One region of the Paenibacillus sp. J31P316 genome, then DNA from elsewhere that is predicted to be linked to it. Evidence: riboswitches for the same ligand, from Rfam matches in the RefSeq annotation. Region 1 holds a riboswitch; each other region holds the start of a gene.

Region 1 (7,493 bases):
TGCTGCTGACGACGAGGACGAAGGCGGTTATCGATGCGGTTGAAATCCAGCCGCGCTTGGCGGATATGGCACGGAGAAGCATATCGGCGAATGGACTGGAGGATCGCATTTCGGTATATGAGTGCGATTTGCGGGATTTTCATAAAAAGGTTGGTCAAGGCATCTACGATGTCGTTACGGTGAATCCTCCTTATATGCCGGCGGGCACAGGCGATCAGAACGAGAACGAGCACTTCGCAATGGCTCGCCATGAACGCAACGGCACGTTGAACGACATTGTAGCCGCTTGCGCACGGCTCGTCCGAACGGGCGGGCGCGTGGCTATGGTTCATCGCCCTTCCAGGCTGGTTGAAATTCTGGAAACGATGCGCAAATGGAAGCTGGAACCGAAACGGATGCGCTTCGTTCATCCCAGTAAGGAGTCGGAGGCTAACATGGTGTTAATCGAAGCCGCCCGGGATGGCAAGCCGGAGCTCCGAATGCTGCCGCCTCTTATCGTGTACAATGATCAGCGCCAATATAATGAAGAGTTAATGCAGATTTACTATGGAGATCGGACGGGGAAACCTGCGGGAATGGAGGGAGATGGGCAATGATCGTACAACGCAGCTTTAAGGACGGAATCGGTGAAGCAAAAGGCACCCTATATCTGGTCGGCACGCCGATCGGTAACTTGGAGGATATGACGTTCCGGGCGATTCGCATTCTGAAGGAAGTCGATCTGATCGCCGCTGAAGATACGAGGCAGACGCGCAAGCTGCTTGCTCATTTCGAGATCAGTGCCAGGCTAGTCAGCTATCATGAACATAATAAAGATGCCAGCGGTCCTGAATTGATTCGTCTATTGGAAGCGGGACAATCCATTGCGCTCGTGAGCGATGCAGGCATGCCGGCCATCTCGGATCCGGGAGCGGATCTGGCAGCGGCAGCGGCTGAGCGCGGGTTGACGGTTGTGCCGATTCCGGGAGCCAATGCGGCATTGTCGGCGCTGATCGTCTCCGGACTGCCGACGGATCAATTCCGGTTTGCAGGGTTCCCGCCGCGCGAACGCAAGCCGCTTGTAAACTGGCTGAGTCAGCTTCAGCGTCACGAAGAGACGTTAATCTGCTACGAATCTCCGCACCGCATAGCGAAGACGCTCCCGATCATACTGGAGCAATGGGGAGATCGAAGAATCGCAATGGTCCGGGAACTGACCAAGCGACATGAAGAAATCGTACGCGGTACAATTTCGGAATGCATCGCCTGGCTGGAAGAGCATCCGCCTATCGGGGAATACTGCCTTGTCATTGCGGGGATCAGCGGCGAGGAAGCAGCGGCTGCACAGCAGGAAGAAGCATCGTGGTGGATTCCGCTTAGCATTGAAGATCATGTAGCGCATTATGAAGCGCAAAACGGCGATCGAAAAGAGTCCATTAAACGCGTGGCTTTGGACCGGGGGCTGCAGAAGCGGGACGTATATAATGAAGTCATGAAAAAATAAAAAAAAGACCTCCCTGGCCGGATGGCACAGGAAGGCATCAAGGAGTATGAAAAAGGTTAGAATTAACAAATTGGATAATTTCATTATAACCTATAATTCTGGATTTGTCTCTTATTTTGTAATAGGAGTTGGCATTTCCGTCAAACAAACATTGCAGACGATTTTTCCTTTGAAATAGGCTACGTTTTCGGCATTGCCGCAGAAGATACAAGCAGGCTCATACTTCTTGAGCATGATCCGCTCGCCGTCCACGTAAATTTCCAGGGCGTCCTTCTCCCCAATGCCGAGCGTACGGCGCAATTCAATCGGAATAACAACACGGCCGAGTTCATCAACTTTACGAACGATACCAGTGGATTTCATCATAACTATTCATTCCCCTTTCATAGTATTCAGTCGCCACGATTCGACAAAATTCTATCAATGAATGTCTTAATAATACCAACGATTACCAAAATAGTCAACATGCCCTCCATGGCGATCAAGGGCTTATGTAACCACTATTTCTCTAGAATAAAGCATTTGTCATTACTTTATATAGTACAACAACCACGTACATATTGGAAATAGTATTGTGACAGAATTCGACAATAGTTCGACAATTATGTCGAAATACCGAACGGTGGGAGCGTGTAGAAATGACAGACAGCCGAGCAAAGGATCGTCTTCCCGAAGAGAAAGTATTCAAAGACCCGGTCCACAAGTACATCTATGTACAGGATGAATTGATCTGGAATTTGATCAATACGCGTGAGTTCCAACGCTTGCGCCGCATTCGTCAGCTGGGAACTTCCTACTTGACCTTCCACGGCGCGGAGCACAGCCGATTCTCGCATTCTCTCGGCGTCTATGAAATTACACGCAAAATTATCTCCCAATTCGAGCGAAGCGGTTACCCCGGTTGGCCGAAGGAGGAGAAGCTCGTAGCCTTATGTGCCGCTCTGCTGCATGACCTCGGACATGGACCGTTCTCGCACTCCATTGAAGATGTGTTCGATACGCACCATGAAGCTTGGACATGCCGTATTCTTCTCGAGAATACCGAGATCAATCAGGTGCTTCGCGAATACGATCCTTCCTATCCGGAGCGGGTTGCAGCGGTGATCTGCAAATCGTATCACGAACCGATCGTGGTCTCGCTGGTATCCAGTCAAATGGACGCAGACCGGATGGATTATCTGCTTCGCGATGCCTATTATACGGGCGTCAATTACGGCACCTTCGATTTGGAGCGGATCCTGCGCGTTCTTCGGCCGCATCAGGGACAAATCGTCGTCAAGGAAAGCGGCATGCACGCCGTCGAGGATTATCTCATGTCCCGCTACCAGATGTATTGGCAGGTTTATTTTCATCCCGTGACGCGAAGCTCCGAAATCATCTTGAAGCTAATTTTCCGAAGAGCTAAAGAGCTTCATGGGGCAGGCTACTCGTTCAAATGGATGATGAAGCCGCTCGAGAAGTTAATATCCGGGACCATCGATATCGAAGATTATCTCGCGCTTGACGAAGCGCTCGTTCAAACCGCGTTCTCCGCATGGGCCGGCGAACCCGACGAAGTGCTATCCGATCTGTGCCGCCGCTTCCTGAATCGCAGGCTGTACAAATATATAACCATGGATCAAGCAGACGAAAAATTGTGGAAGGAAATACGCAGACAGTTTAGCGCAGTGGGCCTTCATCCCGAGTATCACCTGGAAATTGACTTTCCTTATGACATGCCCTACCATGTGTATCGTCCAGGTTCATCCGCAAAGGCGGAAAAAGAGGAAAAACCGCCGATCCTGCTGTTGTCAGGCGAGGATCAGCTGTCGGAAATATCCGGGCGTTCCGACATCGTCCGTTCCATTACCGGCATTCACCAAGGGAAGTATCACCTATATTACCCGGAGGAACCGCTGCGTGAATCAGCGCACCAGCTGTCTGCGAATATACGCGAATTATTTGCTTTAATGTAGAAAGGGGTTTCAAAAACCATGTTATTAATCGACACGCATACCCATTTGGACTCGCATAAATTCGACGAAGACCGCGCCGAGGTCATCGAACGGGCACTTGAGGCAGGTGTCCATAAGCTGATCAACATCGGATTTAACCGGGAGACGATTCCGAGCACAATGGCACTTGCCGAGCAATACGAATTCATCTATGCGGCCGTCGGCTGGCATCCCGTGGACAGTATTGATATGAAGCCGGAGGATCTGGAATGGATCGCTTCCCTCTGCGATCATCCGAAGGTGGTTGCGATCGGGGAGATCGGGCTGGACTACCATTGGGATACGTCGCCGAAGGACGTTCAACAGCGCGTGTTCCGGCAGCAAATCGCGCTCGCCAAAGAGAAGCGCAAGCCGATCGTCATCCATAATCGGGACGCGCATGAGGATGTGGTTCGCATTCTTCGCGAAGAAAAAGCAAGCGAGGTCGGAGGGATCATGCACTGCTACTCCGGCAGTTGGGAAACGGCCAAGCAATGCCTGGACATGAACTTCTATATTTCGTTCGGGGGACCGCTTACATTCCAAAATGCCCGGGTACCGAAAGAGGTGATGGCCAAGGTGCCGTTAGATCGATTATTGATCGAAACGGATGCTCCTTATTTGGCTCCTCATCCTCATCGCGGGAAGCGAAATGAGTCTGCTTTCGTCCGTCTTGTAGCAAATACGATGGCGGATATTTTAGGTAAATCTGTAGAAGAAATTGGGAAGATTACAACGGAAAATGCGATGAAATGTTTTGGAATCTCATGAAATCAAGGGAAATAGTAAGCATTTGGATGAAATCCGGTGAAAAAAGTGATTTTTGATCCGAGAATCACGTGATTTTCTCGTAATTTTCCTTGAAATTCACTAAAATCGTCATTAATCAGTTCTTTACAATGTGCGGCGCTAGACTGTATGATTCATCTCAGAGCAACAAAACATGTATTCCTTTTCCAAAATAATCGCTTAATCTCCGGTCACCGGAGAGCGGGGGAACCAATTGTTGAAACTGTTTGTATCAATTCGAACAGCGGAGACATTGAAATTCTTCTTGGGGTGAATTTCGCAGAAGGACGCTGGGGAATAAAAGCGTCACGAGCGAATAGGGCGACTCTCACGCCCGAATCCGACAGCTAACCTCGCAAGCGTCCATAAGAGAGATCAACCTCGTGCATGCAACTCTAGCTGCCATTATCCAATGGGAAGCCACGAAACAGATCCTCTGTCGTCGGCTTCTTTTTGTTTGAATAATGCGTAAACTGACGACATAGGGTGTATATCGTGAGGAGGAGCTGGGGCGAAATGCTGAAAATGCGTGCTTGCACGCTAAAACTCAATAGTCGCGTCTAAGTATCATGCGTAACAAGGCGGCGGGGCTATGTAAGGAGGACCGATGAAGTGGGAGAACTCCAGCTTAAGGACACCCATGGGAAACGATCATCCAGCATGTCTTTCGCATTGCGATGGAAGCATGAGAATGTGCGTTTAATTGTACTGAGCGCCATGATCTCAATCGCTATGACTTTCATGTTTTTGGTGTTGTTGTACGGAACGGCTGACAAGCATGTCTCCGTAGTAGTGAACGGACGAGAAACCATTGTATCCACGAAACAATGGGTCCTTCAACGCCTACTGGATGAACAAGCCATTACTATCGGCGCACATGATAAAGTGTCGATGCCGCTCGATGGCGGAATAAACGACGGCGACCGGATCGTTATCGATCAGGCTGTCCCGCTTATTGTAAGGGCTGACGGCAAAGCAAGAACGTTGTACACGACAGAGAAAACTGTACAGGCGGCGATCGATCAGGCTGATATAGCGGTTCGCAGTCAGGATAAGGTATCGCCTTCCATGACGGCTGCGTTGGAACCGAATATGACCATAACGGTCACCCGGATCGATAAGAAATATACCGAGACGACGTACGACGTTCCCTTCACGGTGGTGAAGAAGGACGATCCGAAGCTCGCGGTCGGGAAACAAAAGCTTGTCCAATCGGGCAAGCAAGGTAAAGTCGTCAAGCGATATGAGACTGTATTCGCTGATGGCGTGCTTGTGTCGCAATCGCTCGTCGAGAAATTGACGCCGCAAGCATCGGTTAATCAAGTCGTATCGATCGGGAGCAAGAAGCCCGAACCGAAGGTAGCCGTATTGTCCGCCAAGACCAGTTCGACCGTGACGAAGCGGGGCATAACCTTCAGCGCGAAGAAAGTGATTAAGAACGTAACGCTAACGGCCTATTCCGCTGGGCTTGCCTCCACGGGCAAGAGCAAGGGACATCCGGAATACGGCATTACGGCATCCGGCGCCCGCGTTCAGGAAGGGCGTACGATTGCGGTGGATCCGAAGGTCATTCCAATCGGCTGGTGGGTCTATATTGAAGGAATCGGTTTCCGCCGGGCGGAAGACACCGGCAGTGCGATCAAAGGCAACAAGATAGACGTTTACTTCGATAGCGAGTCGTATGCAGACCGTTTCGGACGAAAGCGGGGCTATACGGTTTACGTGTTGGGACCGAAAAAGCCGGAGTCGCTGTAGACACCGGGTTAGCTTGCAGCTATCATTTGATTTCTGAGCGAAGTGGAAGAAGCTCCCTTGTTTGCTTGCAAGAGTGATCGTGCTTCTACTTCATTCATATTCGTAATTTATGCTTAAATATGCCATGATAAGAAGAGGCGATGCCTCTTCTTTTTGCATGTTTGTCTAATAGGTAAGATTGCTCGAAAGGCAGGAATAAGGTTCCCATGATGAAAGAAATCATTGTCGTCGAAGGCAAGGATGATACGGTAGCGATCAAGCGTGCCGTAGAAGCCGAGACGATCGAAACGGGCGGCTCCGCCATCGGAGAATCCGTGCTGCGGCGCATCGAGCTGGCGCAGGAACGTCGCGGGGTCATTATATTCACCGATCCGGACCACGCAGGCGAGCGGATCCGCAAAATCGTTGCGCAGCGCGTTCCAGGCTGCAAGCATGCCTTCTTGCCGCAGGCGGACGCGCTTTACAAAGGCGATATCGGCGTTGAGAATGCATCCCCGGAGGCCATCCGGCATGCGCTGAGCAATTTGCGGACGGAAGCCGCGGAAGGGGACGGCGGACTCGCGGAGATCACGATGGACGATCTCATGCAGGCCGGCTTGCTCGTTCATCCGCAGGCGTCGGAGCGGAGGCTGAAAATGGGTAACCTGCTTGGAATCGGGTATGCAAACGGCAAGCAGTTCTATAAACGATGCTCCACGTTCCGGATTACGCGGGAAGAATTCCGGCGTGCCCTGCAGGCGATGGAGAGCGAAGGAGACTAATCGGCATGACAGAAGGTTTCAAAGCGACCGCGGAAGTCGGCTCGCCGAAGCGGACGAAGGACATCATCGCGAAATACGGCTTCACGTTCAAGAAGAGCCTCGGACAGAACTTCCTGATCGATCAAAATATATTGAATAAAATCGTAAGTGCGGCGGAGCTCGACGAAACGAAGGGCGCGCTTGAGATCGGCCCAGGCATCGGCGCGCTGACGCAGCGGCTGGCGCAGGCCGCGGGACGGGTCACGGCTGTCGAGATCGATAACCGGCTGATTCCCATTCTAAAGGACGTGCTGTCGGATACGCCGAACGTGCATGTCGAGCATGGCGACGTGCTTAAGCTGGATCTTCCCGGCCTGATGGAGAAGCAGTTTGTCGGTCTATCCGGCGTTAGTGTCGTGGCGAACCTGCCGTATTACGTGACGACGCCGATTCTAATGAAGCTGCTGGAAGAGAAGCTTCCGCTTGAACATATCGTCGTTATGATTCAGAAGGAAGTCGCGCAGCGTATGGCTGCCAAGCCGGGCGGCAAGGAGTACGGCAGTCTCAGCGTGGCCGTGCAATACTACTGCCAGCCGGAACTGGTCTGTATCGTGCCGCATACGGTATTTATCCCGCAGCCGAATGTCGATTCTGCGGTCATCAAATTGTCGCTCAGGGACAAGCCTGCGGTCGAGGTGGAAGATGAAGACTTCTTCTTCCGAACCGTGCAGGCGTGCTTCGCGCAGCGGCGCA
Region 2 (7,493 bases), on a different contig from region 1:
GACAGCACGGGTTATATGAACCTGCTTTCGCTCGAGACGACGGAGGGCTACAGCCTGCTCCCGCGCCTGCATTTCGTCCAGCCCGACGACGGCAATCCGAACGATCTTACGCTGGCCAAGCTTAAGCTGCCGACGCCCGTCGCTCCCGGCAAAAGCGTCACCCTGCGCATGAAGTTCGAGGTGAAGCTGCCTCAAGTGTTCGCCCGCATGGGCTACGCCGGCGATTTCGTCATGGCGGGGCAATGGTTTCCGAAGCTGGCCGTCTATGAAACGGCGGGCACGCGGGGCCGGGCGACCGAAGGCTGGAACGTGCATCAGTACCACGGCAACTCCGAGTTCTACAGCGATTTCGGCATCTACAGCGTGAAAATCAATGTGCCTGCCTCCTACAAGGTGGCGGCAACCGGCTTCCAGGCGAAGGCGTCGGTCGTGGCGGATAACCGCAAGACGTATCAATTCTACGCCGACGACGTGATTGATTTCGGCTGGTCGGCCTCGCCCGATTTCGTCTATTCCGAGGAGCCGTTCTCCACGACGGGCGTTCCGGGCGTACGCATCAAGCTCTATCTGGATCCGCTGCATGCCAAGTACAAGGATCGGTACCTGCACGCGGCCAAATCGGCGCTAGCCAAATACGCGCAGTGGTACGGGGAGTATCCCTATACGACCCTCTCCGTCGTCGTCCCGCCCAAAGGCGGCAACGGCGCGGGCGGCATGGAATATCCGACGCTCATTACGGCGTTCGCGGCGGAGAACGACAACCCCGGCTATGACCTGGAGCGCACCGTCGTGCACGAGGTCGGCCATCAGTATTGGTACGGCATGGTGGCCTCCAACGAATTCGAGGAGGCGTGGCTGGACGAGGGCTTCACCTCCTACGCCGAGGACAAGGTGATGGAGAGCGAATACGGCGTCGCGCCGAATCTGCCGGTCGAATCAAGCTATATGACAGATCCCGCGCCGCTCAAGCAGCTGTCGTGGTCCTATCACAGCAATAACCATTACGCCGAGAACGTCTACATCCGCGCGAAGCTCGTGCTGATCGGCATCGAAAAACAGGTCGGCGATGCGACGATGCGCAAGATCATGCGAACCTACTTCCAGAAGTACAAGTTCAAGCATCCCTCCACCGCCGACTTCCAGAAGGTCGTGGAAACGGTGACGAAGACCAAGTGGAATGATTACTTCAGCCATTTCGTCTACGGGGAGGCGATGTCGGACTACTCCGTAGCCGCGATCCACGTGACGCCGGTCAAGCAGGACGGCCAGACGCAGTACGAGAACGTGGTGCTCATCAAGCGAACCGGCGGCAGCGCCGGCCCCGTGTCGGTCATGTTCCATTTTGCCGACGGCACGGTGATGCCCAAAGTGTGGGACGGCCAGGACGCCCACATTCAATATAAAATCGTCCACGGTTCGAAGCTGCTCTGGGCCGCGGTGGACCCGCAGAACGACAACGTGCTCGACAACAAGCACATCAACAACTTCATGAAAGCCGATCTGGACGAGAAAACGCGCACGCGCTGGAGCGTCGGCCTCTCGAAGCTCGTCGAGACCCTGTTCTCTTCGCTTGCCTGGTAGTGCCACTATAAATGAAGGAGGTGACTTCACGGATGAGGATGCATATCAAGCAAGGCTGGCGGCTGACGATCAAGCATTTCTATATCATCATCCTGCTGTTTCTGTATGAGCTGATCTGGGGCTTCTTCCTCTACCGCACCATCGAGGGCATCGCGGTTCCGCTGCTCAAGCGGTTCCCCGACTCGTATGCGGCCAGCAGCAGCGCCATCTCGCTCTTCGTGACCGAATCGCAGTTTCAGCTCATGAAGACCGATCTGCTCCAGCCTTACGCGCTGCTGTTCTGCGGACTGCTGGGGGGCCGGATGCTCATCACGCCGTTCCTGAATGCGGGCCTGTTCCATTCGCTGCACCATGCGACCGACGAGAAAGGAACGACGTTCCTGAAAGGCATTCGTAAAGCCTGGAAGCCGGTCACGCTGCTCTACCTGCTGGAAACGGCGCTCACGCTCGCTCCCGCCCTCTGGCTGCTGCCCCGGGCGCTCAAGCTGCTGCTCTCGAGCGACACGCTGATGGAATTCGCGAAGGCGGCCGGACCGTGGGCGGGCGGCTGGCTCCTATGGGCGGTCCTCCTGCATCTGTTCTTCCTCTCGATGCAGTTCGGCGCGGTCACCGGCAGCGGTTCGATGCGCGCGCTGTGGAGCAGCATGGCCAACTTCCTCCCGTTCGCCGGCGTTTCGCTGATGATGTGGGGCATCGGGGCCCTGCTGAGCGCGACGGTCGCCTCCGTCTCGCTGCTGTGGGCCGGCCTGCTGGCGCTGGTCCTGCACCAAGGCTATCAATTGCTGCGAACGATCATGAAGGTGTGGACGGCCGCCGCCCAATACGATGTTTGGCAGTCGAAACAGTCCTCCTAAGGATCGATTCTGCTTCGATGGGCCGCCCGCCTCATGGCGGGCGGCCTATTTTGCGCAGGACGGGCGGCCTATTGGCCAATGACGTGACAGCCCGGCGTCCCGAAATTTGCGACAGGAGCCCTCGCCCCTTCGACTTCGAAAGGGTTTTTTGACGTTTGAGCGCAGGCTGAGCAGACACACTTTGTCATTGACATCCGTCTTTCCGACAACACGCCGAATAGACCGTTTTCCCCGGAAAACGGCGCCGCTATACGAATCTTAGGGCAGAAAGGTTTCACTCTAATAATTTTAATTTGTGAACAAAATGTGAACTTGGAAGGAGAAGCGACAAAATGATCGAATCCATAGCCGTAAGAAATGAAAATTTTGCCGAATTCCCTATATGGGAAACGGGGGAACCATTCTGGGTGAATTGATCCCGACAGCCGTTCATGCGCTTGGACGACTGCCAGAGGCGATCATAGGGAGCCTTCAACCGAACCCCACAGCTAACCTCGTAGGCACTGGAAGGAGTTTCCCGTTTTGAAGAAGCTTTCCGCACTCGTGATCGGTCTTGCGATGCTTTTCGTTTTCCAAGCCGGCAGCGTTTTCGCCGACTCGAAAATGGACGGTGTCATCGATGACCTGATCGGCACGCCTTACGTTTACTCCGGCACGACCACGAAAGGGTTCGACTGCTCCGGATTCACGATGTACGTGTTCAAGAAACTCGGCGTCGACATTCCGCATGCATCCCGTTCGCAGGCTGGGCTGGGCAAGAAAATCGCCAAAAGCGATTTGATCCCTGGGGACCTCGTATTCTTCAATACGACGGGAAATGGCATCTCGCACGTCGGCATTTATGTCGGCGACGGCAAATTCGCGCACGCTTCTTCTAGCAGAGGCGTCGTAATCAACGGACTGGACGAGTCTTATTACGCGAAACGCTATGTTACAGGCCGCCGCGTCATGAGCCCGCAAACGTTCGAGAAATATGCCAATGATCCATCCGACGAGCCAGGCGATGGAGATTCAGATTAATCACCTTCGGTTATTGCAAGATCGCCGACCGGAATGGTTGCACCCATCTCCGCCGGTCACGGGAACAAAGCCGCCGCCGCTTCTCTTTCGGGACAAGCTGCCGCGGCTTTGTTTCGTTTTGGCGCTTAGGCGCGCTCGTAGCGGACCCACCAGAAGGTCGGGCCAACCTCGACGTTCAAGATCCGGGCGTGCGGGGTTAACAAGTCGCGCAGTTGATCGAGCGTCTCGCAGCCTTCGCCGCGGCGGTCGGCCAGCACGACGGTCGCGCCGGACTCGAGCCGGTCATGCCAGGCCTTCAGGAACGCCGTCCGTTCCTCCCCCGTGAGCTCGCCCAGGCAGAAGCAGGCCAGTCCTGCGCCGAACTTCTCCTCCACCGCGCTCAGTTCAGCTTGTTTGACCGCCACGGAGACGGGCGTCGTCAGCCTCGGCGTTCTCGGCCCCGCGACGCGCAGCACGCGCCTCCCCGCCAAGGTGTCCTCCACTGCATATTCGAGCCGCCTCCATTCCTTGAATCTTCTCTCGAGACTGTCCCGCCATTTCGCCATCTTCCCGATACCTCCCGCTGCCTGTGCACCGACGCTGTTGTCGTAAAACTATATGTATGCGCACGAGCTTGCTTACTGACCTGTCATTTGGCTTCGTTTGGGCTTGTCCAACGTCTGAAAAGGATTGGATGGCGTTACGATGAATAGTACAGGGATAGACTGGTTATATAGACATGATTAGAGCAAGAGGTTTAAGAGTAGACATGATTAGAACAAGCGTGACTAAGAGTAGATGTAATAGAACATGTGTAAATACAACCGACTTGATAAAAGCAAACCATGTTCGTTCTCGATGATCCTAAAGGAGCTGCTTCTCGCATGAACCCTTCTTCCGACATCCTTGCACGATTTCATACGACGCTTGCCGGCTGGTTCAGCCGAACGTTCGGCGAGCCAACGCCCGTCCAGCATGACGCCTGGGCGTCCATCGCCGCCGGCCGTCACACGCTGATCGCCGCGCCGACCGGCTCGGGCAAGACGCTCGCGGCGCTTCTCCCCTGCCTCAGCCGGCTTGCGCTGGCCAAGGAACAGGCTGCGGCGCAGGGCGAGAGCTGGTCTTATGGCGTGCGCGTACTTTACATTACCCCGCTTAAAGCACTTAATAACGACATTCAGCATCATTTAGTGGAATTTTTTGAAACGATCGAAGCCTACGGCGCCGAGGAAAGCGGCGGCACTTGGCCGGGCATTCGCACGGCCGTCCGCACCGGGGACACGCCGCCGCGCGAGCGGGCCCGCATGGCCAATAGGCCGCCCGACGTGCTCGTCACGACGCCGGAGTCGCTCTACCTGCTGCTGACGTCGGACAAAGGCCGTCACATGCTGCGAACCGTCGAGACGGCCATCGTCGACGAGATCCACAGTCTGGCCGGCGACAAGCGCGGCGCTCATCTGTCGCTCTCGCTGGAGCGGCTGGCTGCGCTGTCGCCGCATGCCGTGCAGCGTATCGGCGTATCGGCGACGCAGAAGCCGCTTACGCGGGTCGCCCGGTTCTTGGGGGGCTGGGCGCCTGGCACGGACGGGATTCCGGGCTCCGCGGCGGGAGCGGCTCCCGCCGTGATTACGGAGTCCGCAGCAGAAGCCCATCCGCTGGGCTACGTGCCGCGGCCGGTCGTCATCGTCGAGAGCGCGATGACGAAGGCGATCCAGGTACGCGTCACGATGCCGGACCTGAGCCAGCCCGTGCGCTCGCGCGACGGCGTCTGGCAGCCGATCGTAGAACGGATCATGACGCTCATGGAAGGCGCGCGCTCCGCCCTGCTGTTCGTCAACAGCCGCCGGCTTTGCGAGCGGCTCGTGCTGCGCCTGAACGAGCATGCCGGCCACGAGTTCGCGCGCGCCCACCACGGCAGCTTGGCGCGCGAGCGGCGGCTCGAGGTGGAGCGCATGCTGAAGGCCGGCGAGCTGCGCTGCCTCGTCGCGACCTCGTCGCTGGAGCTCGGCATCGACGTCGGCCATGTCGACCTCGTCATCCAGGTCGACTCGCCCAAGGCTGCCGCCGCGGGCATCCAGCGCATCGGCCGCGCCGGGCATGCCGTCGGCGACGTCAGCCGCGGCTATATCGTGGCGCGACAGCGCGGCGAGCTGCCGGAGGCAGCCGTCCTGTGCCGCAACATCTCGCGGCGGGACATCGAAGCCATCGTGCTGCCGCACGAGCCACTCGACGTGCTTTCGCAGCATTTGGTTGCCATGACCGCTGCCTCGGATATGAAGGTAGGGGCGCTGTACGAGATGATTTTGCAAAGCGAATGCTACCGCACATTCCCCCGATCCAGGCTGGAAGCCGTGCTGCTGGTGCTGTCTGGCTTCTATCCGTTCGCCCGTCCGCTCATCGATTGGGATCGGGATACGGATACGCTTCGCAAGCGCGCCAATACGGCGATGGCCTCGGTGACCGGTGCCGGCACGATTCCGTCGAGCTCCGCTTATCCGGTTCACCATGCGGACAGCCGCGTCCATCTGGGCGAGCTGGACGAAGAGTACATCACGGAAAGTCGGGTCGGCGACGTCTTTCAGCTCGGCACGAGCTCGTGGATGATCAGCCGAATCGAGAACGACCGCGTCTACGTGCAGGAGGCGCCGAACCGCTTCAGCGAAATTCCGTTTTGGCGCGCGGAATCGGGCAGCCGGAGCGTGGAGGTCGGCGTGCAGCTTGGGGATTTCCTGGGACAGCTTTCCAATCGGCTCGAGCTAGATCGCCGTTCGGAGACGAATACCGAGCGAGACCGCATGCTGGAGGATGCCGCCGTCGTCTGGCTCGACGAGGAGTACGGGCTCGATTCCTATTCCGCCTCCGAGCTGATCGATCTCGTGCGGGCGCAGCATCGAGCGCTTGGGCTGCCGACCGGGCGTCGGATCATCATCGAGCACTATCGGGATTTGATGAACCAGACGAGGATCATCATTCATAACCCGCTCGGGCGGCGCATCAACCGAACTTGGCTCCTTGCCATTCAGCGGCATTTTCAGCGGCTGCTGCCCTACTCGATGTACGGCAACGCCAAGGACAACGGGATTGAGCTTGTCGTTCCGGATTGGGACGCCTCCTGGCTGCAGACACTCTGGCAAATTACGGCCGACAGCGCGGAGCCCCTGCTGACGGAGGCGATCGCGGGCTCGCCGCTGCTCGCCGTCTCGTTTCGCCGGATCGCGGAGACGTCGCTGCTGCTCTCGCGCAGCTTCACGCGCACGCCGATGTGGCAGAAGCGGCTACGGAGCGAGGAACTGCTCAAGCAGGCGCTGCCGTACGCGGAGCATTTTCCGTATTTGCAGGAAGCGATGCGGGAATGCCTGCATACGCAGCTCGATACGGTCGGACTCAAAGCGCTGCTGGGCGCGATCGCCGCCGGCGATATCGAAGTGTCGGTGAAAGAAGTGAACGCGCCGTCGCCCTTCGCATTGCAGTTCCTCGCGGATTACGCGAACGCGATGCTGTACGAAGGCGACGGACTGAGCGAAGCGACGCAGCTTCAGCTGCTCAGCGTCAGCAAATCGCTGGCCGGTGAACTGTTCGGCGAGGACGCCGTGCGGCGGGCGGTCGATCCCGCCATCGCCCGCGCGGAGGAGATGCGGCTCGAGGCGGGGCAGCTTGTTCCGGCAAGCGCGGAAGAGCTGTTCACGCTGCTGAAGCGCCGCGGCGACCTGTCGCGCGAAGAGCTTGCCGCCGCGGCTGGCCGCGATCCGGGCGCATGGCTGGAAGCGCTCGAGGCCGCCGGGCGCGCGAGCGAGCTGGCGTTCGGCGTTTCGCTGACGTTCGGCAGCGAGCTGCGGCGTTGGATCTGCGCCGAAGAACGCGAGCTGTACGCGGCGTTCCCGCGGAGCGAGCCTTCGATTGCGTTCATAGCCGGCCGCTTCGCGGACAATCGGCTCTCCTTCACCGAGCAGGAGCTGCGGGAACGCTATCCGCAGCTGACCGCCGGAGACGCCGCGCATATCACGGATGTGTTGCTGGCACTAGACCGGACGGAACATGCGCCTTTCGCCGATGAAGCGG
Region 3 (7,493 bases), on a different contig from region 1:
GATTCGGACATTGATCTTGTCGTGAAGGTACCTGTCGATAAGGTTCCACGCGATAACGTCCATGTCGATAACGCCGCTGTCGAGGTCGATTTTGCCGAGGAGAGCGGAGCGGTGCCGCCGAAACCGAAGCGCAAACGCCGGCGCAGAAGGAAGAAAGGGACTGACTTGCGGCGTCTGGACGGGCAGGACAAGCCGGAAGAAGGTGCGGCATCGGTCGACGAACCGGAGGAACTCGACGGGGTCCAAGAAGCGGACGCAGAGCATGACGGCGGACAGGAGCAAGACGGTCAGACTGCAGCTCCGCGCAAACGGAAGCGCAAACGCCGGCGCGCGCGCGGCGGCAAATCTTCCAAACGGAAGATGGAGGCCGAAGCGGAAGCGGTCTTGGATACCGAATACGTTCGCCCGCCGGACCGCGTCATCATTCCCGTCAAAGGCAATTTCTCGTTCAAGACCTCGCTGTTGAACGACCGCGGACGCGGCATGATCCGCCTGCGCGGCAAACGCGAGACGGGCAAGCGCTGGTCGACGGAGATTCCGACCGAAATGGCGATCCGAATGGTGGAGGAAGGGGCTGCGGGCATCATTCATCCCGGCTTGATCCACAAGCTGTACACCAAGACCGATTTCAGGCTGCTCGTGCTGCAGCGCGACGATTATGTATGCCGATACTGCGGCGATTTCGGAGATACGATCGACCATGTTTTGCCCAAATCCAAAGGCGGTCTATCGACGCCGGCGAACTGCGTATGCGCTTGCGCGGACTGCAATTTGAAGAAGGCGGACAGCCTTGATTATGTCGATGACGAAGTGCTGCAGCAGTTTCATTTCCAGTCGTAATGGAAGATTTTATGGGATGTAATGCCCTTTTTCCCGTGTTACCATGGGTGGCGTCGGAAAGACCGGCAACACACTTTGACGCACGAGGAGGATTTTTCATGAAGATGCAACCATTTCGAACAGGTGTAGTAAGCGTACTCGCAGCAGGTTTGATCGCGCTTGGAGGAGGAGCAACACTGCAGAAGGCAGAAGCAGCCTCCGTGAACACTTCCGTAACGTATAAAGTGACGAACAGCGATACGATGTACAAAATCGCGCAGAAGTACGGCGTCAGCCTGGGCGCTTTGATCGCGGCCAATCCGTCCATCGCGAACCCGAATAACATTTGGGCCGGCATGACGGTTAAGGTACCGACAACAGGGACAGCGGGCTCAGCCGGTTCCGCCTCGGGTGGAACAACGTCGAATCCGGGAACGAGCACGACGGATAAGAGCACGTTCGCTGCGCAAGTCGTGACGCTCGTGAACAAGGAACGCGCTAATGCGGGTCTGTCCGCGCTGAAATCCGATTCTTTGCTGACGAAGGTCGCGCTGGATAAAGCGAAGGATATGTATGCCAACAACTATTTCGATCATAATTCGCCGACGTACGGCTCGCCCTTTGATATGATGCGTGCCTACGGCGTTACTTATTCCTATGCCGGCGAGAATATCGCCAAGGGCCAGCGTACGCCTCAGGAAGTCATGACGGCTTGGATGAACAGCGCAGGTCATAAAGCGAACATCTTGGGCAGCCATTACGGCAAGATCGGCGTAGCCTACTATAACGGCGAATGGGTACAGGAATTCACGTCCTAAGCTCATTTCGCAGCACTTCGAAGCGGCCCTCTCCGGGGCCGCTTTCTTTACATGCCGTCGGACGTCGTATAAAATGTAACCAATGGTTATATAAAAAAGGGGTCCGATACGCGATGCTGTCGAAACGAAAACAAATGACCGAAGACATGAAAGCGGCGATTCGCCAATCCGCCGCCGAGCTATTCGCGGAGAAAGGCTATCCGCATGTCACGATGCGCGAAATCGCCAAGCAGGCCGGCTGCTCGCATACGGCGATTTATTTGTATTTCAAGAACAAGGAAGAGCTGCTGCAGCAGATCGCCATTCCTTCGCTGTTAGAGCTGGAAGCCGAATTTCTGACGGAGATGAACCGCGAGAACGTTTCGCCGATCGACAGGCTCATGGCCGTCTGCGCGAGCTTCGTTACCTTCTGCCTGAGCAACGGCAGCCTCCAGACCGTGCTGTTTATTTCAGGCTCGGTACGGGTGGACGATCCGGATCCGGAGCTTCCGATCAACGTCATCCGCAATCGGTTGTTTGCGCAAATGAGGCATTCTTTGCAGCTAGCCCTATCGGCAGACGGTACGGACGGCGGCAGCGAGGAGGCCGTGACGAACAGGGCCCGCGTCCTCTTCTACTACTTGCAAGGTTTCGTCAGTACCTATACGGGGCATTCGGAGCCGACCGACAGTCTGCTGGCGCGCACCCTTCCGATTTTCCAGGGAGGCATCGATATCCTGATCAAAGGGATGAAACAACATTAATTGTTTTTAATGCCGAAGGGATTGGACCGTTCGAAGCGAATTCTTACAAGAATATCGTTTCGGGGGTTGGGACATGAGGCGCAGAGCCGTTTACTGCAATCGTTTGCTTGCTTCGCAATTGAAACGAAAGCTCGAGCTTCAGCCTGGCGCCGGCAAGGATTCCGCGCAAGAATTGCGCCCGGATTCCATGAGTTACCAGCGGCTGATCAAGTATTTGCCCGAACCGATTTTCGTCCATGACTGCGAGACGATTTTATTCACGAATCAGGCAGGACTGCGCATACTCGGCGTGACGGAAGCGGAATTGATGGCCAAGCCCCGCGTACAGGATTACGTGCACTCCGATAATTGGGAGACCGCCAAGGAGCGGCTCAAAGATATTTTGGAAACCGACGAGCCCAATGATTTTGAAGAATCCAAGTTGATCAGCGTTACCGGCGAAATCATCGACGTGGAAGCTTCCAGCACGCGAATCCGCCATTATCCCGGCAAAGGGACAGTCGTGCAGAGCGTGTTCCGGGACATCCGCGACCGCAAGAAAGAAGAAGAGGCGCTTATCCAGTCGGAGAAGCTGTCGGTGGTCGGCCAAATGGCGGCAGGCATCGCCCATGAGATCCGCAATCCGCTGACCTCGTTGATCGGGTTCTCCAAATTTCTGAAGACGAAAATCAACACCTATCACGAATACTTCGACATTATGCTCGTGGAGCTGGACCGCATCAATTCGATCGTGCAGGAATTCATGGCGCTGGCGAAGCCGCAGGCGAATCAATTTCGCCGGCATGATCTCGTCAAGACGATCCAGAGCGTGCTGACGCTGCTCGAGACGCAAGCCGTTATCAACAACGTGCAGCTCGTTGCCAGCTACGATGCGGAGACCGCCGTGCTGCTGTGCGAGGAGAATCAGCTCAAGCAGGTATTCGTCAACGTGGTCAAAAATGCGATTGAAGCGATGCCCAAAGGCGGCACGACGCGCATCACGCTGAATTCGAGCGACTCCGACACCATCTCCGTGGCGATTACCGACCAAGGGATCGGCATTCCGGAGGATCTGCTGCCGTTTCTCGGCGGCCCTTTCTTTACGACCAAGGAAAGCGGAACCGGTCTCGGTTTAATGGTTTGCTACCGTATTATCGAAGGACATCGCGGAAAAATCGATCTGTCCAGCTATCCCGGCATCGGAACGACGGTGACCATTTCATTGCCCAAAAACGGGTAAAACATACAGAACCTGCCTCAGTGGTTGTATTTACCGGTAGGTTTAGCATTCACGACTATGGTATTCTATTACGCGAGCCGAAACTTCACCGTACGGGGGATCTTTTGGGGCAAGTCATATTGCTCCGGTTCCGTCATCTGATGTCCATCACATGACGGATACACCGCGCCATGGCGCTGGGGTGAATCGCACACGATCGTGCGTAGGGTTGAACTCCTCAATCCGAATCCGACAACTAACCTCGCAGGCCGCATGCGACGAACGACGTCCACACTCCGCTTCAATCGGCGGTTCGGTCGTTGTCGCGATGACGTTCATATATCATCCGCACGGATATATGACCGTAAATCCAAGGAGGCAATCGACAACATGAATAACACCTGGAAAAAGGGCATTGCAGCAGCAGTGCTCGGCATTGCCATTCTGTCGCAATCCGGAGCCGTAAAGGCGCAAGGTCTGTACAAGGCGAATGAAGACGACACGTTCTGGAAGCTGTCCGGCAAGTTCGGCATTACGATCAGCGAACTGATGCAGGCCAATCCGTTCGTGGACGCAGGCAACATCTACGAGGGACTGCAGCTCGTTATTCCGCCTACGGTGGAGACGGCCGCAGCACCGGCCCGGAGCGGGCAGCCAGCCGTCAAGCTGATGAAATCAGCAGCAGGTGCCAACCTCGCAGCGGCGGTGGCTTCCGTTGCCAAAGCAGCCCCTAAGGCTGCAGGGGCAGAAGCTCCGAAAGCGGCGAAGAGCGCCGCTCCGAAGAAAGCTGTGAAGAAGTCCGTTGCGAAGGCGGCGCCGAAGAAATCGTCGGCAGCTGCGACGGCGAAGAAATCGAAGACGACGAAGAAGCCTCAGCTGAATCGCGTCTCGGTAAAAGGCAAATCGTATGTATATACGGATGTCGTACAAGTGAAGGCAAGCGCGTATACCGCTGCTGCGGAGGAGAATGGCTGGGGAGCCGTCGATTATTTCGGCAATCCGCTTAAGCTCGGCACGATCGCGGTCGATCCGGACGTGATTCCGATGGGGAGCAAAGTTTACGTCACGGGTTACGATTTCAACGGACTTCCTTCCGGCGGCATGATTGCCGTCGCATCTGATCAGGGCAGCGCCATCAGCGGCAACCGGATCGATATTTTCGTTCCGCAGTCCAGAAAAGAAGCAAGCAATTTCGGCTTTCAAAATGTGAAAGTATTCATTCTCGATTAATCATAAGCAACGACAAAAGGCAGCCCCCGCGGGCTGCCTTTTATCGTTGCCGATGACGGATCGTTTATTGCTGTCTGCGGGCAGCAGGCTTCCCGAGCAGCTCGGACAAGGTGACGATGATATAGCCCTTGCTGCGGAGCAGCTTGATGAGACGGGGCAATGCGGCTACGGTTCCGGACAGGTCTTGCCCTTTGCCGCCTCCGGCATGCTGCAGGATAATGGAGCCCGGCTGCAGCGTTCTCTTGATGTTGATTAGAATGGCTTGGCTGCTCAAGCTGCGCCAATCCTGGGAGTCGACATCCCAGTTGACCACGGTATAGCCGCCGTTCCGAAGCCACTCGACTTGCGCCGGCAGGATTTCGCCATAAGGCGGGCGGACGAAACGCGGGCTGTAGCCGATAAGCGGACGCAGCACCCAATCGGTTCGTAAAATCTGCTGCTGCATGGCATACTGCGAGATTCTGGAGAAGACGGGATGATTCCACGAATGATTGCCGACGATATGACCTTCCCTGACCATGCGCTGCACGAGCGCGGGATAGGCCGCGGCGCGCTGGCCGACGACGAAGAAGGTCGCCCTTACTTTATAGCGGGCAAGCGTCTCAAGCACTTGCGGCGTATAGGCGGGATCCGGGACATCGTCGAAGGTCAGCGCGACTCTGCGGTAACGCCGTGATCCCCAGATAACGAACGAGCCGGGGTAACGCTTTTGAAGCGTCACCCAGGACACTGGCTTGGTGCGGGTTCGCTTTTTTTTGCCCGCTTGACCGGAGAAGGCATCCGCTTCCGATTCATCAGGCTGCGAGGGCGGCATCAGCCGGTTCTGTCCGCTCACTGCCGAGGTCGCGTTCGCTTGGGCGCGGGTATCCTCGCCTTGAAAATCACCGGCGGAACAAGATAAGATCGTCCATCCGAGTACAAGCAGCAGCGCTTTACGCAATCCCCCAAAAATCCGCATGGTCTTCCCTCCTCGATGATGTCATTTTGCCCTCAATGGCCGCGAGCATTCACATTAAATAACGAATCGCTACTTTACAGTTGGCCGTTCGAACACGTAACATAAAAAAGGAATCTTATGAGGTGAAGGAGAGATCAAATGCCAGCAATCGATATGCCGTTACAAGAATTGCAAACGTATTCAGGAATCAATCCCAGACCCGGCGACTTCGATGCGTACTGGGAAAGAGCGCTGACCGAGATGCGCGGCGTGGATGCCGCGATCGAGCTTGTGCCGAGCAAATTTCAAACGCCGGCTGCCGAATGCTTCGATTTGTATTTCACGGGCGTCAGAGGCGCGCGCGTCCATGCCAAGTATGCACGGCCGCGGCACTCGGAGCAGCCGCACCCGGCTGTCGTCCAATTTCACGGTTATTCCGGCTCTGCGGGAGAATGGGCCGATAAACTGAGCTTCGTCTCGCTTGGCTTCTCGATCTTCTCGCTGGATTGCCGCGGTCAAGGCGGCTACTCCGAAGACACGGGCGGCGTCGCGGGCAACACGCTGAACGGCCATATTATCCGCGGGCTCGACGGGGATCCCGACCATCTCCTGTTCCGCCATATCTTCCTGGACTGCGCGCAGCTGGCGGGAATCGCGATCGACAGCCCTGAAGTCGATTCGACGCGCGTGTATGCGATGGGCGGCTCGCAAGGCGGCGCATTGACGATCGCTTGCGCCGCGTTGGAACCGAGAATCAAGAAGCTCGCGCCGGTGTTCCCGTTCCTGAGCGACTACCGCCGCGTCTGGCAGATGGACCTGGCGAAGGACGCTTACGCGGAATTGAAAGCGTATTTCCGCAATTTCGATCCGCAGCATGAGCGCGAAGACGAAATTTTCATGAAGCTTGGTTATATCGACATTCAGCATCTTGCGAACCGAATCCAAGGCGAAGTGATGATGGGCGTCGGCCTTATGGACACGATTTGCCCGCCGTCCTCGCAGTTTGCGGCATACAACAAAATTACCGCGCCGAAGCGGGTGGAGATTTACCCGGATTTCGGTCACGAAGGACTGCCGGGCTTCACCGATAAGACGATGCAATTTTTCCTAGGGGATTATTAAGGGGAGGGAATCGATATGCGTATTGGTCAAAATGAAAAGCTGGTCATGATCGGGGATTCGATTACGGACTGCGGCCGTGCACGACCGGTCGGCGAAGGATTGTTTGACGCGATCGGCAAGGGTTATGTGGGCGTAGTGGATGCGCTGCTCACTTCGACCTATCCGGAGCTCGGCATCCGTGTCGTCAATATGGGTTCAAGCGGCAATACCGTCCGCGATCTGAATGACCGTTGGCAGACCGACGTGCTGGATCTCAAGCCGGACTGGCTGTCGATCATGATCGGCACGAACGACGTCTGGCGTCAGTTCGACTCGCCGACGAACAAGGAGTCGCATGTTTATCTGGAGGAGTACGAAGCGACGCTGGAAGCGCTGGTGGCAGCTACGCTTCCGAAGCTGAAAGGTCTGGTGCTCTTGACGCCGTTCTACATAGAGCCGAATCCGAGCGACCGGATGAGAGCGCAGATGGATCTGTACGGCGCGGCAGTCAAACGGATCGCAGCCAAGTACGATACATTGTTCGTGGATACGCAGGAAGCGTTCAACCGCGTGCTGGAGCATCTGTACTCGGGTACGATTGCCTGGGACCGGGTGCATCCGAACCAAACCGGACATGCCGTCCTTGC
Region 4 (7,493 bases), on a different contig from region 1:
CGCCGAACTCGACATCGACGGCATCCGCGCCGATGGTTCTGCCGAGCCCCTGATGCGCGGCGGCAACTGGGCGATCTAGCTCGGGTTTGCACCGGTTGGCCGCTTGCGAGCTGGCCGCCTGTCAATGCTTCATCTAATCAAGCAGCATCATGCATGCTAAAAAACGCTGGGATGTCCGCAATCGGACTTCCCAGCGTTTTATTTTTAATGGCGGGTAAGATTCACCTAACCCGCAGTACATTCAATCATCGCCGCTACAGCACCTTGGACAGAAAAACCCGCGTCCGCTCTTGCTGCGGACGCTCGAACAGCGCCTTCGGCTCCCCCTGTTCCACGATGCGGCCCTGCTCCATGAAGAGGACCCGGTCGCCGACCTCGCGGGCGAAGCCCATTTCGTGCGTGACGACGACCATCGTCATCCCTTCCTTCGCCAGCTGCTTCATGACTGCGAGCACCTCGCCGACCATCTCGGGGTCGAGCGCCGACGTCGGCTCGTCGAAGAGCATGATCTTCGGCTCCATCGCGAGCGCGCGGGCGATCGCGACGCGCTGTGCCTGACCGCCGGAGAGCGACGACGGATAAGCGCCGGCTTTGTCCTCCAGGCCGACCTTGCGCAGCAGTTCCATCGCCTTGTCGCGCGCCTTTGCCGCCGGCCATTTGCGGACGCGCAACGGCCCCAGCGTGATGTTGTCCAGCACCTTCAGGTGCGGAAACAGATTGAACTGCTGAAACACCATGCCGAGCTCCGCGCGGACGGAGACGATATTCGTCTCTTTCGCCAGCAGCGGCATGCCGTCGATGACGATCTCGCCGCCGCTCGGCTGCTCCAGCAAGTTGAGGCAGCGCAGCAAGGTGGACTTGCCGGAGCCGGAGGGTCCGATGACGACGAGCACCTCGCGCGGCGCGACGTCGAGCGTAATGTCCGACAGCACCTCGTGCTTCCCGAACCGCTTCGACACGTTCGTCACTTGAATGATGGGCATATGTGCCGACGCCATCGTTAGTTCACCTTCCTTTCCAGCAGAACCAACAGCTTATTGAGCGTGTACGTCAAAATAAAATAAATCAGCGCCGCCGTCAAATACGGCTCCCAAACCCGGATGTACTGATTCTTCATCGCGCTGCTCCAGTACATGATTTCGGGCGTCGCGATCAGCGCGACCAGCGAGGAATCCTTCAGCAGCACGATAAACTCGTTGCCGAACGCCGGAATCATCCGTCTCACCGCCTGCGGCAGCACGACGCTCCGCATCGCCTGCCATGGCGACATGCCGATCGACAGCGCCGCTTCCGTCTGTCCCTTGTCGATGGACTGGATGCCGGCCCGGTAGATTTCCGCCGTGTACGCCGCCGCATTGAGCGACAACGCGGTCACCGCCGCCACGATCGCGTCCGTCTTGCCGTAGAGGAGCGGAATAAGGCCGAAATGCACCATATAAATTTGGACGAGCAACGGCGTCCCGCGGAAGAAATTGATGTACGCGTGCATCGGCCAGCGTAAGAACCAATAACGCGACATTTTGCCTAAGCTGACGCCCAGTCCAAGTATCGAACCCAGCGCGATCGACGCCAGCGAAATGCATACCGTATACACCGTGCCCCGCAGCAGCAGCGGCAAATAATCCCGTATAATATCGAATCTGAAATCCATGTCCACTCGCCCTTTCGCATTCGCTCAGCTGCAGGGACAGCAAGGGCACGCGTAACGTTCTCGATTACGCATGCCCCGCCATCCGTCTAAGATTTCGTTTCCAGCAAATGCGTCGTGTCCGGCGCTTCGTCGAACCATTTCTTGTAGATATCCGCGTACGTGCCGTTCTCGATAATTGCCTTGATCGCCGGATCCAACTTCGCCTTCAGCTCGCTGCCCTTCGGATAAGCAAGCCCGTAATATTCCGGATTGAAGTTGACGTCGTCCACCACTTCCTTGTATTTCTTGCCGGGATTGTTCTTGATGTAATCCCGCACGATGGCGATGTCCGCGACGACCGCATCCGCGCCGCCTTGGTCGAGCTCCAGCAGGGCGACCGCGTTGCTGTCGAATTTCTTCAGGTCCGTATTGCCTTCGCCCATGATCTTCGTCATAAGAATATCCGCCGTCGTTCCGCCCTGCAGCGCGACCTTCTTGTCCTTCAGGTCCTCCGCGCTCTGGATGTCGCTGTCTTCCTTGACGAGGATGACGTTCTTGGATTCAAAATAAGGCATGGAAAAATCGTAGGTTTCTCCCCGCTCCGGGGTGATCGATATGCTTGATACGCCGGCTTGGAATTCCGTGCCTTGCTTTACGCTCTCCAGCATCGCGTCCCAAGCGACGTTGCGGACCTCGTACTTCAGACCGGCTTCCTTCATGACCGCTTCGAGAAAATCGATATCGAAGCCCTTCAATTCATCCTTATCCAAATATTCCATCGGTGCGTAGCTGCCATCGCTGGCAAACAGATACGTCGTCTCCTCGGCGGCGTTTCCGCCGGTGACGCTGTTGCTGCTACCCGCTGCGACATTTCCGTTATTCTCGCTACCTGTTGCAGCGCCTTCAGTCTCATTGACAACCTTCTTCGCTCCGCAGCCGGCAAGCATGGCAGCAGACAGAATTGTCACAATACCTAACGCCAATCGTCTATTCATGTCGCGTCCTCCTCGATAGAATCCGAATTTCAATCCCATCCTATCAAGAATTGTTCGGTTATTCAATCCTTTTGTGATATCTATGTAAGATAATCTAACATTATGTTCGCAAAAAAACGTCCGGTCCTCCGCGTTTCCGCAGCAGAACCGGACGTTAATGTCCGAACGCCGATCTATTCTACTCTTCCTCTTCCCCAAGCGCCATGTTCGGATTGAAATCCGCCACGATCAGAACATCCATATGACGGCCTTCCCGCAAAACCGTATCGATAACCGGTTTCTGCTTCAGCCGGCTCCAGAAGCCGCGTCCCGACTGGCCCAGAATCATCTGCGTGCTCTTCAGCTCGTTCGCCTTCGCCAGCAGCGCGTCCGGAATCCGGTTCGCGGCTACGCCGTTCTCGGCTTCGAACGTGCCGCCCAGCCGGTCGACCAGCGCTTTGATCTCCTCGATCCGCTGGTCGCAGGCAGCCGAACGCTCCCCTTCGGGACGCACATAATGCACATGCCAATCGGCCTTAAGCCGGTAGGCGATGCGGAAACCGCGGCGGATAAGCCGCTCCGCGTTCTTGCTCGTCGTGACGCCGACGAAGATCGATTCGTGGCGGCGCCATGGTCCGCGCAGCGAGCCGTGACGCTCCCACGACTCCAGGCGTTCATCCACATCGTCGGCGATCTCGCGCAGCGCCAGCTCGCGCAGCGCGATCAGATTGCCGGTCTTGAAGATGCCGGCAAGCTCGCCTTCCACGTCCTCGGCCCTGCAAATCTGTCCATCCCGCAACCGCTCCTGCAGCGCGCTCGGCGCTACGTCGATCAGCTCCATTTCATCCGCCATGCGGAGAAATTGGTCAGGCACCGTCTCGGTTACTTTCGTTCCCGTGATTTGTTCCACGGCATCCTTCAGACTCTCCAAATGCTGTACGTTCATTGTCGAGATGACCGATATGCCCGCATCGAGCAGTTCCTGAATATCCTCGTAGCGATGCTTGTTGCGGCTGCCCGGCACATTGGCATGCGCCAGCTCGTCGATCAGCACGACCTCCGGATTGCGCGCAATGATCGCCGCGACGTCCATTTCCTCGGCGCCGTTCTCCCCGATCGCAATTCGGGGAACGGCCGCCAAGCGGCCGATCTGGGCTTCCGTATCCGGCCTTCCGTGCGCATCGACGCAGCCGATGACGACATCGATATCCTTGCGAAGCAAGTCATTTCCCTCGCGAAGCATCATATACGTCTTGCCGGCGCCCGGCGCCGCTCCGACGTATACCTTGAACGTCCCCCGCCGGATACGCTCGATCTTCTTCTCGACCTCCTGCTCGCTCAGGCGACGGTAAGGCTCGGATGCCGGCTTCGGCACGTCGCGCTTCGTCGGCAGCACCCGCTCGCCCTCATGCTCGGCGCGGTCGGCCATGAAGAACACGTCGATATTGCGCGTCTGCTTCAGCAGGCTGTGCGCAATGGAGCCATGAAGCAGCTCTTCCGAGCGGGTCTGCTTGGAATGGCCCATGACGATGCGCGTCGCGTTAATCAGCATCGCATAGCGAATCATCGCCCGCGGCACCTGCTTGCGGTTCGAGACGGCAATCTCGCGGAAGCCGGCTCCAACCTTCTCGACCAGCTTCATGATCGATTTCTTGAATGCCTCGCGCTCCTTGGTCTGCTCCTGGCTGGAATCGTTGAAGACGACGACCTGCAGGTCGCCTCCGAGCCGTTTGGCAATCTGCTGCCCGCGCCGTATATAGATGGAGCCGTTGATGTGGTACTGCGCCGCAACCAGAATGCGCTCCGATGCGCCGGAAGGTCCGATAAATCCCTGTTCCTCGCGGTATTTCTCCAGCGACTCGTTTACTCCCTCCGCCACCAGGCGAAGGGCCAGCTCGCGCAGCTTGCCGACGTTGCCGCGTTTCAGCAGCTCCGGATCCTTGATGTTATTCAGCCGGCCTTCGCTGAGCCTGCTCAGAATGGTCTCCGGCGATACGTCGATCAGACGCACCTCGTCCGCCAGCTCCAGCAGATCGGCTGGCACCGTGCATTCCGGCGCGATCCCGGTCAGCTTCTGGGCCTGCTCCTTCACGCCTTCCAGCTCATACACGTTCACCGTCGTGATGACGCTGATGCCGAGGCTGAGCAAATACCGGATATCTTCGCGCCGGGTCGGAAACTTCGCATCCGGGCGGTTCTCATGCGCCAGCGAATCGACCAGCAGCACTTCCGGATTGCGCGCCACGATCGCATCCAAATTCAAATCCTTCTTCTCCACGTCGCCCTTCATCCAATGGATGCTCGGAATACGCTCCAAATCCGCGAGCTGCTCGACGGTTTCCGGACGGCGCATCGTCGAAACCGCGCAGACGACCACCTCGATCCCCTGCTGCTTAAGCGCTTGCCCCTCGCGCAGCATGTGATAGGTTTTTCCGGAACCGCTGACGGCGCCGATATAGATCTTGAGACGTCCGCGATGGATTTTCGAAATGGATAATAGCAATTCCTCCGGAGTTTTACGCCGGTAGCCGGCCATAACAACAAGCCCCTTTCCTGCCTATACCTATAAATTTACATCTTTGCCCGAAACTTATGCCCCGGATGAATACGAGCATCAAAAAAGAAGCCGGCGAAACACGGCCTCTGTTCAGAGGAACGCCTTTCGCGGCTTCCTGGCACATCTTATAATGAAGTGTCCTGTCGCACGCATATTCGTCGCCTCTCTCAGGTCGCTTACGAGGTTAGCTGTCGGATTCGGGCATGAGAGCTGCCCTACCCGAGCACGGCTGCCGCAACTGCCTTGCTCAGGATTCACCCCAGACGGCAAGCGCGGAAGCAATTGCTTCGCATGCTTGAGCTGTCATTGGTTCCCCCGTTTTCCTACTTCGGAAATTCAGCGTAGTTGTCACGTTGTTTGTTTTAGCACGAATCGTATGTTACGCCTGCCACCGCTTTTTGTAAAGGAAATTCACTGGTAATCCGGTCGCGTGTACAGCCAAGCGACTCGGATATAACGCTTACAATGGCGGCTGGCGCCAGCAATCTCCCGCTACCTCGCTAAATGAACGTTTTTTGTAAAAACGGCGAAGCGGCAGGGTTTATTAGCCCCGCCGCTGTTCCGTAGCTGGCGAATGCCGGCATCTTCATCCATTCCCAGTCGCCATCTCGATCCCGCGCAACAGCACACCGATCAAGAAGCCGCAGACCGCTCCGTTGACCCGGATCCACTGCAAATCCTGCCCGACCTTGTCTTCGATCAGCTCGACCAACTGGTCGTTGTCGAGGCGGTCCAGGTTTTCTCTCACGAAGGAACCGATCCGCACATGGTTGCGCTCGATCAGCGACGCGGCCTGCCCCTTGAGCCATTGCTCGGCATCGTGGATAAGCGCTTCGTTCTCTTCCACCCGCTTCAGCAGGCCGTCCAGGAACGGCCACGTCTTCTCGGCAAAATCCTCCGCGTGCAGGAAAGCGACCCCCTGCTCCCGCAGGCGTTCGAACAGCTTATGCAGCTCGCCGTCGAGATCGAAGGCGTTCAGCATCTCGTCTCTCATCGCGTCCAGCTGACCGGATTCCGCCAGTCTCGTGATAAGAATATCGAGCGCCTCGCGCAGCTTGCTCATCACGACGAAGCGTCGCTGCGTATCCGGAATCTTCAGCTCATGGATCTTGGAGAGGACGAACGACTGCAGCATCGTGCCCAGCTTGTCTTCCTCCAGGTAGCCAATGAACGCATTCACCGCGAACGACATCAGGCCGCCCAGGTTCAGCCCTTTGATCAGCGTCATGACCGCGCTGCCGAGCTCGCGGCGCATGCCTTCGGTCGCGATCCACGACTCCGCGCGCTCCAGCAGCAGGTCGAGCATCCGTTCATCCGTGCCGTCGGCCTCCGCTTTGCGCAGGAAGGCGCGCAGCGCCGCCTCCAAGTCGATCCGCTTCACGGCGTCACGAATCTCGCCGGACAGCAGCGGCACGATCCGATCCGCGTCCACGCTGCGGACTGCTCCTTCCAGAAGATGCGGCAGGCGTTCGCTGTGCACCGCCGAATGCACCGCGTTCCGGACGGCCGGCAGCAGCTGCTCCATCAGCTCGAACTGCCTCAGCTTCTCGAGCATGCTCTCCTTGGCAAGCAGCCGGTCTTCCAGCACGCGCACGATGCCTTCCGTCATTTTCTTCCGGTTGCGGGGCAGCAGCGCCGTATGGGGAATCGGAATGCCGAGCGGATGACGGAACAACGCCGTCACGGCAAACCAGTCCGCGAGCCCGCCGATGACGCCGGCCTCGAAGCCGGCATGCAGCAGGCCGAGCCCGCCGCCGCCGAACGGAAGGGTCGCGGCGAAGCCGGCAGCCATCCCGCCGAGCGACAGATTGGCAAATTGTTTATTTTTCTTCGATTCGTTCGCCATGTTCTTCCTCCTATAATTACCTTCTTACACCATACCATTATGGGCGAACCTGTTGCAAAGGGACTGGCCGGCCGCGGCGCCGAATACGGGTCTAGGCGATGCACTGGAAGCGAGAACGAACGCGGCACCAGTAAAGGCACCGGAAGCGCATAAAGGCAGCCCGCTCCCCTGGTAAGAACGGACTGCCGGTATGCAGGCGATTTGCGCAGCCGAAGAAATCCCATTCGAACGAACAGCATCGGCGCAAATCCACGACTGCCGCTGCTCCCGTCCGCGTCATGCGCACCTATTCCTCTTCCTCATCCTCCAACACGATATCCAGCAGCGTAAACTGCCCCGCGTTAATGACCGGTTCTCGCAGTGCGGTCATCTTCTCGGGGAACGAGAATCCCGCGACCAGCATGCCCGGCGGCAGGTTGGAGATCGCGTAACCGCCGTCCACGGCGCTGATCGACGAACGCATGAAGGTGCCGCTCACGGGAAGGG

The links. A riboswitch is a leader RNA that binds a small molecule or an ion and turns the genes downstream of it on or off. The one in region 1 is predicted to bind cyclic di-AMP.
Region 2: linked by a shared signal. The riboswitch ahead of AC0YNU_RS20490 (C40 family peptidase) and the one ahead of AC0YNU_RS32645 (ubiquitin-like domain-containing protein) in region 1 are both predicted to bind cyclic di-AMP.
Region 3: linked by a shared signal. The riboswitch ahead of AC0YNU_RS14985 (3D domain-containing protein) and the one ahead of AC0YNU_RS32645 (ubiquitin-like domain-containing protein) in region 1 are both predicted to bind cyclic di-AMP.
Region 4: linked by a shared signal. The riboswitch ahead of AC0YNU_RS19335 (histidine kinase) and the one ahead of AC0YNU_RS32645 (ubiquitin-like domain-containing protein) in region 1 are both predicted to bind cyclic di-AMP.

Annotation. Positions count from the first base shown of each region.
Region 1 is NZ_JBWDNI010000029.1:6,906-14,398, forward strand. It holds gene AC0YNU_RS32620 (tRNA1(Val) (adenine(37)-N6)-methyltransferase) at 1-596, shown strand, start outside; gene rsmI (16S rRNA (cytidine(1402)-2'-O)-methyltransferase) at 593-1,483, shown strand; gene AC0YNU_RS32630 (AbrB/MazE/SpoVT family DNA-binding domain-containing protein) at 1,595-1,849, opposite strand; gene AC0YNU_RS32635 (HD domain-containing protein) at 2,122-3,438, shown strand; gene AC0YNU_RS32640 (TatD family hydrolase) at 3,457-4,227, shown strand; cyclic di-AMP (ydaO/yuaA leader) riboswitch at 4,413-4,622, shown strand; gene AC0YNU_RS32645 (ubiquitin-like domain-containing protein) at 4,858-6,000, shown strand; gene rnmV (ribonuclease M5) at 6,207-6,761, shown strand; gene rsmA (16S rRNA (adenine(1518)-N(6)/adenine(1519)-N(6))-dimethyltransferase RsmA) at 6,767-7,493, shown strand, end outside.
Region 2 is NZ_JBWDNI010000007.1:36,383-43,875, forward strand. It holds gene AC0YNU_RS20480 (M1 family metallopeptidase) at 1-1,581, shown strand, start outside; gene AC0YNU_RS20485 (hypothetical protein) at 1,614-2,435, shown strand; cyclic di-AMP (ydaO/yuaA leader) riboswitch at 2,793-2,953, shown strand; gene AC0YNU_RS20490 (C40 family peptidase) at 2,958-3,455, shown strand; gene AC0YNU_RS20495 (hypothetical protein) at 3,581-4,000, opposite strand; gene AC0YNU_RS20500 (DEAD/DEAH box helicase) at 4,319-7,493, shown strand, end outside.
Region 3 is NZ_JBWDNI010000003.1:918,083-925,575, forward strand. It holds gene AC0YNU_RS14965 (HNH endonuclease) at 1-840, shown strand, start outside; gene AC0YNU_RS14970 (CAP domain-containing protein) at 939-1,637, shown strand; gene AC0YNU_RS14975 (TetR/AcrR family transcriptional regulator) at 1,751-2,380, shown strand; gene AC0YNU_RS14980 (ATP-binding protein) at 2,454-3,599, shown strand; cyclic di-AMP (ydaO/yuaA leader) riboswitch at 3,665-3,864, shown strand; gene AC0YNU_RS14985 (3D domain-containing protein) at 3,969-4,808, shown strand; gene AC0YNU_RS14990 (polysaccharide deacetylase family protein) at 4,873-5,766, opposite strand; gene AC0YNU_RS14995 (acetylxylan esterase) at 5,905-6,867, shown strand; gene AC0YNU_RS15000 (SGNH/GDSL hydrolase family protein) at 6,883-7,493, shown strand, end outside.
Region 4 is NZ_JBWDNI010000006.1:9,170-16,662, forward strand. It holds gene AC0YNU_RS19315 (aminopeptidase) at 1-79, shown strand, start outside; gene AC0YNU_RS19320 (amino acid ABC transporter ATP-binding protein) at 255-998, opposite strand; gene AC0YNU_RS19325 (amino acid ABC transporter permease) at 1,001-1,651, opposite strand; gene AC0YNU_RS19330 (basic amino acid ABC transporter substrate-binding protein) at 1,738-2,625, opposite strand; gene AC0YNU_RS19335 (histidine kinase) at 2,804-5,140, opposite strand; cyclic di-AMP (ydaO/yuaA leader) riboswitch at 5,319-5,513, opposite strand; gene AC0YNU_RS19340 (DUF445 domain-containing protein) at 5,748-7,007, opposite strand; gene AC0YNU_RS19345 (carboxypeptidase regulatory-like domain-containing protein) at 7,294-7,493, opposite strand, start outside.